2 regions of the Pantoea sp. BRR-3P genome follow, and region 1 is predicted to be linked to the other one. Evidence: predicted binding sites of a transcription regulator. Region 1 holds the regulator's gene; the other holds the start of a gene.
The links. The regulator sigma-54, encoded in region 1, starts transcription at its own class of promoters, with help from an activator protein. The targets are predictions, from matches to a motif close to GTTGGCACANNTTTCGCTNT.
Positions count from the first base shown of each region.

Region 2: the regulator sigma-54 is predicted to act here: its motif matches at 3,985-4,004, upstream of glnA (glutamate--ammonia ligase).

Region 1 covers NZ_CP155066.1:3,543,379-3,549,151, reverse strand. Annotated here, with positions in the region: gene rapZ (RNase adapter RapZ) at 1-287, opposite strand, end outside; gene ptsN (PTS IIA-like nitrogen regulatory protein PtsN) at 340-822, opposite strand; gene hpf (ribosome hibernation promoting factor) at 982-1,269, opposite strand; gene rpoN (RNA polymerase factor sigma-54) at 1,291-2,730, opposite strand; gene lptB (LPS export ABC transporter ATP-binding protein) at 2,779-3,504, opposite strand; gene lptA (lipopolysaccharide ABC transporter substrate-binding protein LptA) at 3,510-4,064, opposite strand; gene lptC (LPS export ABC transporter periplasmic protein LptC) at 4,033-4,611, opposite strand; gene kdsC (3-deoxy-manno-octulosonate-8-phosphatase KdsC) at 4,608-5,174, opposite strand; gene kdsD (arabinose-5-phosphate isomerase KdsD) at 5,188-5,773, opposite strand, start outside.
Region 2 covers NZ_CP155066.1:4,093,593-4,099,365, forward strand. Annotated here, with positions in the region: gene glnG (nitrogen regulation protein NR(I)) at 1-1,110, opposite strand, end outside; gene glnL (nitrogen regulation protein NR(II)) at 1,118-2,167, opposite strand; gene glnA (glutamate--ammonia ligase) at 2,428-3,837, opposite strand; gene typA (ribosome-dependent GTPase TypA) at 4,277-5,773, shown strand, end outside.

The sequences.
Region 1 (5,773 bases):
TAACGACGGATCAATGTGTTGCGATCGGCATCGAGAAACAGCAACTGCGGCGAGAAAGAGTCGGGCAGATTGTTGAGCGCGGCTTCAAACACTTCCGGCGATTCAGGCATATTACGCACGTCAATGCTGACCGCAGCAGAGATGTTGCGTTCGGTTAAGGTATTCGCCAGCTCCGGCAATAGCACAACCGGAAGGTTATCGACACAGTAAAAGCCCATGTCTTCAAGAGCACGGAGCGCAACCGATTTTCCTGAGCCTGACCGACCGCTAACGATCATCAGCACCATCACATTTCTCCCGTTTTAAACCGGCGAACTGGCCGGTAAAAGTGTTTTACGCTTAAGAGTGTGCTTCCTGAGCTTCTGTGATAATGGCGTAGAGCTCTTCATCGCTCTGTGCTGCACGTAAACGGCGGCAGACCGTTTTGTCCGCCAGGCGTTTAGCAACAAGCGAAAGCGTGTGCAAGTGGGTTTTACACTGGTCCGCGGGTACCAGAAGGGCAAACAGCAGGTCAACCGGCTGGTTATCAACCGCATCGAAAGCGATGGGCTGATCAAGGCTGATAAACACCCCTACGGCGCGCAATGTATCTTCTTCCAACTTGCCGTGTGGGATAGCAATGCCGTTGCCAATGCCGGTACTGCCCATGCGTTCGCGGGTCAGGATTGCTTCGAAAAGCGTCTGGTGCGGCAGATTGAGCTGCTTCGCTGCTAGCTCGCTGATAATTTCCAGCGCGCGTTTTTTACTCTGGCAGTGTACGCCGCTACGGGTACAGTCCAGTGAAAGGACCGAGCTCAATTCCAGTGTCAGATCGTTGTTCATCATCGTTTCACTTGCGAGTTCACATAGCCGCGGGGATCAGGCAATTAACTGCATTGCGGTTCGCCCGTTGGCGCTTGCGCAGATGACAAAACGGGGCGGTTAAACCCGCCCCATTTTGCTCTAAGTGCCGAATCAGTCAGCACTCTGCAAGCGTGAAGGTTAGTGTTTTTTCAGTTTGTCTTTATGTTTGGTCAGCTGACGGGAAAGCTTATCGATTAACCCGTCGATGGCCGCGTACATGTCTTCCGCTTCCGATGTGGCGTGCAGCTCTCCGCCGTTGACGTGCAGTGTTGCGTCCGCAACCTGCGTCACCTTCTCTACTTTTAGAACAATATAAACCTGATTGATATGATCAAAATAGTGTTCCAGTTTGGCAAATTTGGTATTTACAAATTCACGCAGAGGTTCGGTAATCTCAACGTTAAGTCCGGTCAAGTTTAGCTGCATAGGTCTTCCTTCTTCGTTCGGTCAAACCAATTGTTTGCGCTGGTTTGATGGCGGTATAGATAAAGACTCGCGATATTTAGCAACCGTACGTCGCGCTACCATGATGCCCTGTTCAGATAACATGGAGGTCAGTTTGCTGTCGCTCAAGGGTTTTGCGGGATTTTCCGCGGAGATCAATTTTTTCACCAGTGCGCGAATCGCCGTGGAGGAGGCTTCGCCGCCGCCCTCGGTGTTGACGTGGCTGGAGAAAAAATATTTCAACTCAAAGATGCCGCGCGGACTGTGCAAGTATTTCTGCGTGGTCACGCGTGAAATGGTGGACTCGTGCATATCAACGGCCTGGGCGATATCTGCCAGCACCATCGGGCGCATATACTCCTCGCCCTGCTCAAAAAATGCCTGCTGTTGCTCAACGATACAGCGTGTCACTTTGAGCAGCGTATCGTTACGGCTCTCGAGGCTCTTAATCAGCCATTTGGCTTCCTGCAAATTACTGCGGATAAACTGATTATCGCTTTCGTTACGTCCGGCACCGCCCATCGCAGCATACTGCTGGTTGATTTTCAGGCGCGGCATGCTGTCTGAGTTGAGTTCAACTGTCCAGCGCTTGCTGATTTTGCGCACCAGAACATCAGGAATAACATATTCTGGTTCGCTGGTGTTGATCGATTGACCCGGACGCGGATCGAGCGACTGAATCAGCAGCATCGCGTCTTTCAGTATCTCTTCTTTGAGACGCGTCACGCGCATCAGACTGCGGAAATCATGGTTAGCCAACAGATCGAGATGCTCGCTGACAATCAAACGGGCTTCCGCCAGCATAGGTGTTTCGGACGAATATTGAGAGAGCTGTACTAACAGACAATCACGTAAGTCGCGCGCACCTACACCAACGGGATCGAAACGTTGCACGCGCTTAAGCACGGCTTCGACTTCTTCCAGCGTCAACTCTTCATCACCAATACTGTCATAAATGTCTTGTATAGTGACGGTGAGATAACCGGTATCGTCAATGGCATCGACAATCGAGGTGGCAATCGCGCGGTCCGTATCGCTAAAAGGCGTTAACTCAACCTGCCACATCAGATAATCCTGCAGCGATTGGGTGGTTTCGCCCTGATAGATCGGCAGCTCATCGTCCTGGTAGTCGGTACCTGTGCCTGAAGGGGTTCCCGCGGTGTAGATTTCGTCCCAGGTGGCATCGAGCGGCAACTCTTCGGGCATATCTTTCTGTTCAAGTGCTTCACGCGTATCTAGTGAATCACTTTCCTGATCCTGAAATTCGCGCGCATCGACTTCTTCATGCAGATCGGTTTGTTCAAGCAGCGGATTGCTTTCCAGCGCCAGTTGGAGTTCTTGCTGGAGTTCAAGCGTAGAGAGTTGCAGCAAGCGGATAGCTTGCTGCAACTGTGGTGTCATCGCCAGCTGTTGGCTGAGCCTGAGTTGCAAACCTTGCTTCATAATTCGGTTAGAATTTCCTAAGCAAACGTAGGGTGTTACGACACCTTATCAGAGTCTGAACTCTTCGCCCAAATAAACACGCTTAACCTGCTCATCTACAAGAATTTCATCAGGTGTGCCATGGGCAATCAAATGCCCCTGGCTAACAATATAAGCGCGTTCACACACCGCGAGGGTTTCACGCACGTTGTGGTCGGTAATCAGCACGCCAAGGCCGCTGTCACGCAAATGCTCAATGATTTTCTTGATATCGATAACGGAGATGGGGTCAACGCCGGCAAAAGGCTCATCCAGCAGGATAAACTTCGGATTAGCCGCCAGCGCGCGCGCAATCTCCACACGACGGCGCTCACCGCCCGATAACGCCTGGCCCATGCTGTCACGCAGATGCGCGATGTGGAACTCTTCCATCAGTTCGTTAGCACGATCCTGGCGCTGCTCTTCGGTCAGATCATCGCGAATCTGCAGCACCGCCATCAGATTGTCGTACACGCTCAAGCGGCGGAAAATCGAGGCTTCCTGAGGTAAATAGCCGATGCCGCGGCGTGCGCGTGCATGCAGCGGCAAAATGCTGATGTCTTCATCATCAATCACGATGCGGCCGGCATCGCGCGGCACAATGCCAACCACCATGTAAAACGTGGTGGTTTTACCGGCACCATTTGGGCCCAGCAGGCCGACAATCTCGCCGGATTTTACCTGCAGACTAACATCTTCCACCACGCGGCGGCCTTTGTAGGCTTTCGCCAGGTTTTCAGCGATCAGTGTGGCCATAGCAATCAGTTACTCTTTTTAGGGCTCGCGGACGAGCCGTTTTTATCCTGCAGCTGCGACGGTACCAGAACGGTGGTCACACGCTTACTTTCACCCTGGCTAAATGCCTGCATTTTCTGCTCTTTCACCAGGTAAGTGATACGATCGCCTTTAATATTGCTGTCCTGCTGCTGAATAAAGGCATTGCCCGTCAGCTCAACAAAGTCGTTCGCCAATTCGTAGTGCAGTTTACTGGCATGGCCCTGAACCGGCTTGCCGCTGTCCTGCATTTGGTAAAAGGTGGCAGGATTACCATAGGCATCAACGATGGTTTTCTTGCTGTCGCCGCCAGGACGTGTGACCACGACTTTATCGGCGGTAATCTTGATCGAACCCTGGGTAACAATCACGTTGCCGGTAAAGGTCGCGACGTTGCCTTGCAGGTCCAGCGCCTGATTAACGGAGTCAATATTAACGGGCTTGTCTGAGTCGCCGGTCAGCGCCAGGGCGGGCAAACTCGTTGCCAGCAGGGCACTCACCAGCAATAACTTAAGGCTGTTTTGGTTCATTTTGGATTTCATAGGAAGTTTTGACCTTTTCAAGCAGCTCAGCATTTTTCGTCCGTAAATTGCCGCGCATTTTCATGCCAGTGGAATTAAAACTGCGGCCAAAAAGGGTGACTTTATCGTCAGACGTCACGTCCTGGGTGACCAAATTTACCTGAGCGTTATCGGTAAGAATGCGCTCAAGCTGTGAATCCTGGGTCAACGTATTGACGACGACATTGCCGTAAAGGTAAAGCATACGATCTTTAGTCAGCTTTGCCTTGTCAGCACGCGCTGACCACGTCGGCACTTTGTTTTCGTCATAGGTGGTCATCACCGGATTATCGAACCAACTTACCTCATCGGCTGAAAAGTAGGTCACTTTATCTGACACCAGCTTATAACCCAGTGCGCCCGTGGGGTTATACACCACAGTATTGGATTTTTCGCTGGTATACGTTGGCTCTTGATTATTCGTCGCCACCGGCGTTTTGTTGTCATCCTGGTTGGTGAGATTCCAGCCGATCAGCACCAACGCGATCAGGGCCAGAATCAGCGTCATCCAACGCCTGCTCTTACTCATATTGATTGCCCTATGGCATCCTCAAATTTGTTCTGCGCAATCAAAATCAGATCGCACAACTCGCGTACTGCGCCGCGGCCACCGGCAATGCGGGTAACATAATGCGCGCGCGGCAGCAAAATCGGGTGGGCATCCGCCACGGCAACGCTCAAACCCGCCTGCGCCATTACTGGCCAGTCGATCAGATCGTCACCGATGTACGCCACCTGTTCGGCAGATAACGACAGTTTATCCAGGAGTTCACGCCAGGCCAAAAGCTTATCCGATTGTCCCTGGTAAAGATGCGTAATGCCGAGCGTTTTACAGCGATCTTCCAGCAGTTTTGCTTTGCGGCCGGTAATAATAGCCACTTCGACGCCGGAGGTCAGCAGGCAACGCACGCCATAGCCATCGCGTACGTTAAAAGCTTTTAGCTCTTCACCGCTGTTCCCCATATAAATCACGCCATCGGACATCACGCCGTCGACATCACAAATTAGCAGGCGAATCTGCGCGGCACGTGCCATCACCGCTGCGCTCACTGGACCGTAGCAAGTCTCGACCATCGCCGTTTCAGTACTCATGAGTATTTCCTGTTCAGACTACGCCAGCGCGCAGCATGTCATGCATATGTACCACACCGAGCAGGCGATCGTCATCGGCGACCAGCAGGGCGGTAATGTTTTTGTTTTGCATCAGATTAAGTGCGTCAACCGCCAGCATATTTGGACGCACGCGAATGCCGCCGCTGGTCATCACATCCTGGATGCGGGCCGTCTGGAAATTGATGCCCATATCAAACACGCGACGTAAGTCCCCATCGGTGAAGATGCCTTCAATTTTCATCAGATCATCGACGATGACCGTCAAGCCGAGATTCTTACGCGTAATTTCCAGTAATGCATCACGCATTGACGCGTCACGACTGACGTGCGGGATTTCATCGCCGCTGTGCATGATATCGCTGACGTGCAACAGCAGTTTACGCCCCAACGCGCCGCCGGGATGCGACAGCGCAAAATCTTCCTGCGTAAATCCACGCGCTTCCAGCAGAGCGACGGCAAGCGCATCGCCCATGACTAAGGTGGCGGTGGTGCTGGTGGTCGGTGCCAAGCCCAGCGGACAGGCTTCCTGCGGCACTTTCACACACAGGTGCACATCAGCTGCGCGGCTCATCGCGCTT
Region 2 (5,773 bases), 550 kb from region 1:
CATCACGGTTAACCAGCGACAGGTGTTTTCCAACTGGCGCACGTTACCGGACCAATGCAGACGTGTCAGCGCGGTTTCGGTTTCCGGATGCAGAATCTTTGCTTCCACGCCCAACTCACGTGCAGCAACCTGCAGGAAGTAGCGCGCCAGGCGCGGAATATCTTCACGACGTTCACGCAACGGTGGCAGATGAACGCGAATCACGTTAAGACGATGGAACAAGTCTTCACGGAATTTGCCTTCCTGCACGCGCAATTCAAGGTTCTGGTGGGTTGCCGCGATGATGCGCACGTCCACTTTCACCGGCGCATAGCCGCCCACACGATAAAACTGGCCATCGGCCAATACGCGCAATAATCGGGTTTGCACGTCGAGCGGCATATCACCAATTTCGTCGAGGAACAGCGTGCCGCCATCAGCCTGCTCAAAACGTCCCTGACGAATCTGGTTCGCGCCGGTAAATGCGCCTTTCTCGTGACCAAACAGCTCGGATTCGATCAAATCTTTAGGTATCGCCGCCATGTTCAGCGCGATAAAAGGAGACTTCGCGCGTGGACTATGACGATGCAGCGCATGCGCGACCAACTCTTTACCGGTACCGGATTCCCCGTTGATCAGCACGCTAATGGAAGAGCGCGAAAGGCGACCAATGATGCGGAACACATCCTGCATTGCCGGCGCTTCGCCGATGATATCGGTGGTTGGGCCGCTAACGGGTTGATTACGTGGCTGCTGCTGTTCCTGATAATGGCTAATCGCGCGTTCAACCAACGCCACCGCTTCATCAATATCAAACGGCTTTGGCAGGTAATCAAACGCCCCTTGCTGATAAGCGCTAACCGCCGCGTCCAGATCGGAGTGCGCGGTCATAATGATGACCGGCAGCATCGGATGGCGCTGTTTAATCTGTTTCAGCAGCGCAAGACCATCCATGCCAGGCATACGAATATCTGACAATAATACGTCTGGGGTTTTGCTTGCGAGCGCGTCCAATACCTCGTTAGCGCTGTCAAAGGTTGCACAGCTCAAACCGGCTCCAGTGAGCGCTCGTTCAAGCACCCAGCGGATGGAGCTATCGTCATCGACGATCCAGACTATCCCTCGTTGCATACAAACCTCACTGGCGAATAGGCAGGTAAACCGAGAATTCGGTGTGACCTGGCCAACTGTTAAATTCTATTTTTCCTGAATGCTGATCGATCAGGCTACGGGCGATGGAGAGACCTAAGCCGGTGCCACCTTCGCGTCCGCTCACCATCGGATAGAACAGCGTATCTTGTAGCTGGGCCGGAATGCCTGGGCCATCATCTTCAATATCAATGCGTGCGACCAGACGATAACGCGTGCCGTGCAGCGTGAGCTGGAAGGCGGTACGCGTGCGAATCACGATGGTGCCACCTTCATCACCTAAGGCTTGCAGCGCATTGCGCACCACGTTTAACAGCACCTGTTCAATCTGGTCGGGATCGTGCGGCAGTTCCGGCAGGCTTGGGTCGTAATCACGTACCAGCGAAACATTATCCGGCAGCTCCATCGACACCAGATTCACCACGCGCTCCGCCACCTGATGAATACTTTGCGTCACATGCAGACCCGGCTGTTGCGGGCCTAACAGGCGATCGACCAGATTACGCAGTCGGTCGGCTTGCTCAATGATGATGCGCGTGTACTCATGCAGCGAAGGATCGGGCAATGCGCGGGTAAGCAGTTGCGCGGCACCACGTAATCCCCCCAGCGGGTTTTTTATTTCATGCGCCAGACCGCGGACTAAGTCGCGGGCAGCAACCTGCTGAGCATGTTGAATTTGTTCCTGGCTAAGACGACGTTGATTATCCATCGGCGCCATTTCCAGCAGAATAAAGCCATCCGGTAAACGCTGTGCCGTCAGCGACATAATGTGCGCGCGGCCATCCACCACTAAGGTGACTTCGCTATCGGTAAAGCCCTGGCCAGCCCCGAGACTCTCGCTCATCACCTCAATATTCAGCGAAAAATAGCCGGTTAATTCCGGTAATGGCGTGCCGAACAATTTACGTGAGCTTTGCGCCAGTAATTGCTGAGCCGCCGGATTGGCGTAATGGATAACTAAATCGTTATCGACCAGCAAAATACTGTTGATTAGGGAGTTGAGAATCTGCCCCGCGTCGGGCAGCGTGCCAGTTGCCATACAGCGTTCCTCTGCACTAATTTAGTGCATTATAGCCTTACAGGACGGAAATCTGTGCTTCGAACCATGAATACGCGGAGAAAAAAGCCCATCCGGAGATGGGCTAAAGTTTCCACGGCAATATAAAATCTTCGGCGTCTTTTACACCCCGCTGCGTTGGCTGCACTCGTTAACCCGAGTCACTGAGTTATCTCAGCTCCCCGGGATTCTCTCGATTGCCGCCTTGCGGCGATGCAAAGTCCGCGAATCTTTAATGCTGATTAAACGCTGTAGTACAGCTCGAACTCAACGGGGTGCGGAGTCATACGCACGCGGTCATTATCGGCTTTACGCAGTTCGATGTAAGCATCGATGGCGTCATCAGTGAACACGCCGCCACGGGTCAGGAACTCGCGGTCTTCGTTCAGTGCGTTCAGTGCTTCTTCCAGAGAACCTGCAACTTTTGGAATCTCAGCTTCTTCTTCCGGTGGCAGGTCATACAGGTTTTTGTCCATCGCATCGCCAGGGTGGATCTTGTTGATAACACCATCAAGACCCGCCATCAGCAGCGCGGTGAAGGCCAGGTATGGGTTAGCCGCTGGATCCGGGAAGCGTGCTTCGATACGGCGTGCTTTCGGGCTAGCAACCACTGGGATACGGATAGAAGCAGAACGGTTACGGGCAGAGTAAGCCAGCATAACCGGTGCTTCGTAGCCTGGGACCAGACGCTTGTATGAGTTGGTGGTTGGGTTTGCCAGGGCGTTGATCGCTTTAGCGTGCTTGATGATACCGCCGATATAGAACAGAGCGGTTTCAGACAGGCCGCCGTACTTGTCGCCAGAGAACAGGTTCACGCCGCCTTTTGACAGGGACATGTGGCAGTGCATACCAGAACCGTTATCGCCGAACATTGGCTTAGGCATGAAGGTTGCCGTTTTGCCGTACGCGTGAGCAACGTTGTGAACCACGTATTTATAGATCTGAATTTCGTCCGCTTTTTTGGTCATGGTGTTGAAGCGGGTTGCCACTTCGTTCTGACCAGCAGTGGCGACTTCGTGGTGATGTGCTTCAACCACCAGGCCCATTTGCTCCATGGTCAGACACATGGCAGAACGGATGTCCTGCGCGGAGTCAACCGGTGGCACTGGGAAGTAACCGCCTTTAAGACCTGGACGGTGACCTTTGTTACCGCCTTCGTACTCTTTACCGGTGTTCCATGCGGCTTCGATATCATCGATAGCAACGTGTGAACCTGAAGTAGAAGAACCGAAACGGATATCATCGAACAGGAAGAACTCTGGCTCTGGTCCAAACAGCACGGTATCCGCGATGCCGGAAGAACGCAGGAACTCTTCTGCACGCTTAGCAATGGAGCGCGGGTCACGATCGTAGCCCTGCAGTGTGCCTGGCTCAAGGATGTCGCAACGGATGATCAGGGTCGAGTCTTCGAAGAACGGATCCATCACTGCAGTGGTTGCATCCGGCATCAGCACCATGTCTGATTCGTTAATGCCTTTCCAGCCACCGATGGAGGAGCCATCGAACATTTTGCCTTCTTCGAAGAAGTCAGCGTTAACCTGGTGAGCAGGGATAGTAACGTGCTGTTCTTTACCTTTGGTATCGGTAAAACGCAGGTCAACAAACTTAACTTCATGCTCGTTCATCATCGAGAGAACGTGTTCAGCGGACATACTCAACTCTCCTGGAAATGGTCATTATCGTCATGGTGAGAGAACTTCGTTGCCGGGAATGCGCCACAACTGCTGACCACTCCTAACCAAAGATCTCGGCAAGCTCTTTCAACCGTTTTATAACTGTCGTTATCGCTTGAAATAGATAAAGCGAATTCTGTGCCAACTTTATGACAATGGCGAAAATGGCGCTACAATGCGCGCTTTCGTGAGTCGAAGGCTGCACCAGGATGGATTTCCTGCATTGTTGTGGTGCAACACGGATGAAGATAAGCACCATATTGGTGCAAAACGCCACCACAGTGCAGATTAATGCACCGTAAATGGTGCTAAAAACCAGCGCTACGAGAAACTTTCGGCGAAATCTGTGATCATGTTCAGTCTTCCGCTTAATCCGTGTACAATACCGCGTTATTTCTATAATGCCTGAGGCAAAGCTGTGATCGAAAATTTGCGTAACATCGCCATCATCGCGCACGTTGACCATGGTAAGACCACCCTGGTTGACAAGCTGCTACAACAGTCCGGTACTTTTGATGCTCGTACCGAAGCGACTGAGCGCGTAATGGACTCCAACGATTTGGAGAAAGAGCGTGGGATTACCATCCTCGCAAAAAACACCGCCATCAAATGGAATGATTACCGTATCAACATCGTTGATACCCCAGGACACGCCGACTTCGGTGGTGAAGTGGAGCGCGTCATGTCCATGGTGGATTCGGTGCTGCTGGTTGTAGATGCGATGGATGGCCCTATGCCGCAAACCCGCTTCGTAACCAAGAAAGCATTTGCTCATGGTTTGAAGCCGATTGTGGTTATCAACAAAGTTGACCGTCCGGGCGCGCGTCCTGACTGGGTTGTTGATCAGGTATTTGACCTGTTCGTTAACCTGGATGCGACTGACGAGCAGCTGGACTTCCCGATCATCTTCGCTTCGGCGTTGAATGGTATCGCGGGTCTGGAACACACCGACATGGCTGACGACATGACCCCGCTGTATCAGGCGATCGTCGACCACGTTTCTCCACCTCAGGTTGAAGTTGAAGCGCCACTGCAGATGCAGATCTCGCAGCTGGACTACAACAACTATCTGGGCGTGATCGGCATTGGCCGCATCAAGCGCGGTACCGTTAAGCCGAACCAGCAGGTCACTATCATTGATAGCGAAGGCAAAACCCGTAACGGTAAAGTCGGTAAAGTACTGGGCCATTTGGGTCTGGAACGTATCGAAAGCACCCTGGCGGAAGCGGGCGATATCATCGCTATCACCGGCTTGGGCGAGCTGAACATCTCTGACACCATCTGCGACACGCAGAATGTGGAAGCGCTGCCGGCCCTGAGCGTCGATGAACCAACCGTAACCATGTTCTTCAACGTCAACACCTCGCCGTTCTGCGGTAAAGAAGGTAAGTTCGTGACGTCGCGCCAGATCCTGGAGCGTCTGAATAAAGAGCTGGTACACAACGTGGCACTACGCGTTGAAGAAACTGAAGATTCTGATGCGTTCCGTGTTTCAGGTCGTGGTGAGCTGCACTTGTCGGTGCTGATCGAAAACATGCGTCGTGAAGGTTTCGAGCTGGCGGTATCCCGTCCGAAAGTTATCTTCCGTGAGCATGAAGGCCGTAAGCAAGAGCCATTCGAAAACGTCACCCTCGACATCGAAGAGACCCATCAGGGTTCTGTGATGCAGGCAATGGGTGAGCGTAAAGGCGATCTGAAAAATATGGATCCAGATGGCAAAGGCCGTGTACGTCTCGACTACATGATCCCAAGCCGTGGCCTGATCGGCTTCCGTAACGAATTCATGACCATGACTTCAGGTACCGGCCTGCTGTACTCCACCTTCAGCCACTACGACGACGTGCGTCCAGGCGAAGTGGGCCAGCGTCAGAACGGCGTACTGATCTCGAACGGCCAGGGTAAAGCGGTAGCGTTC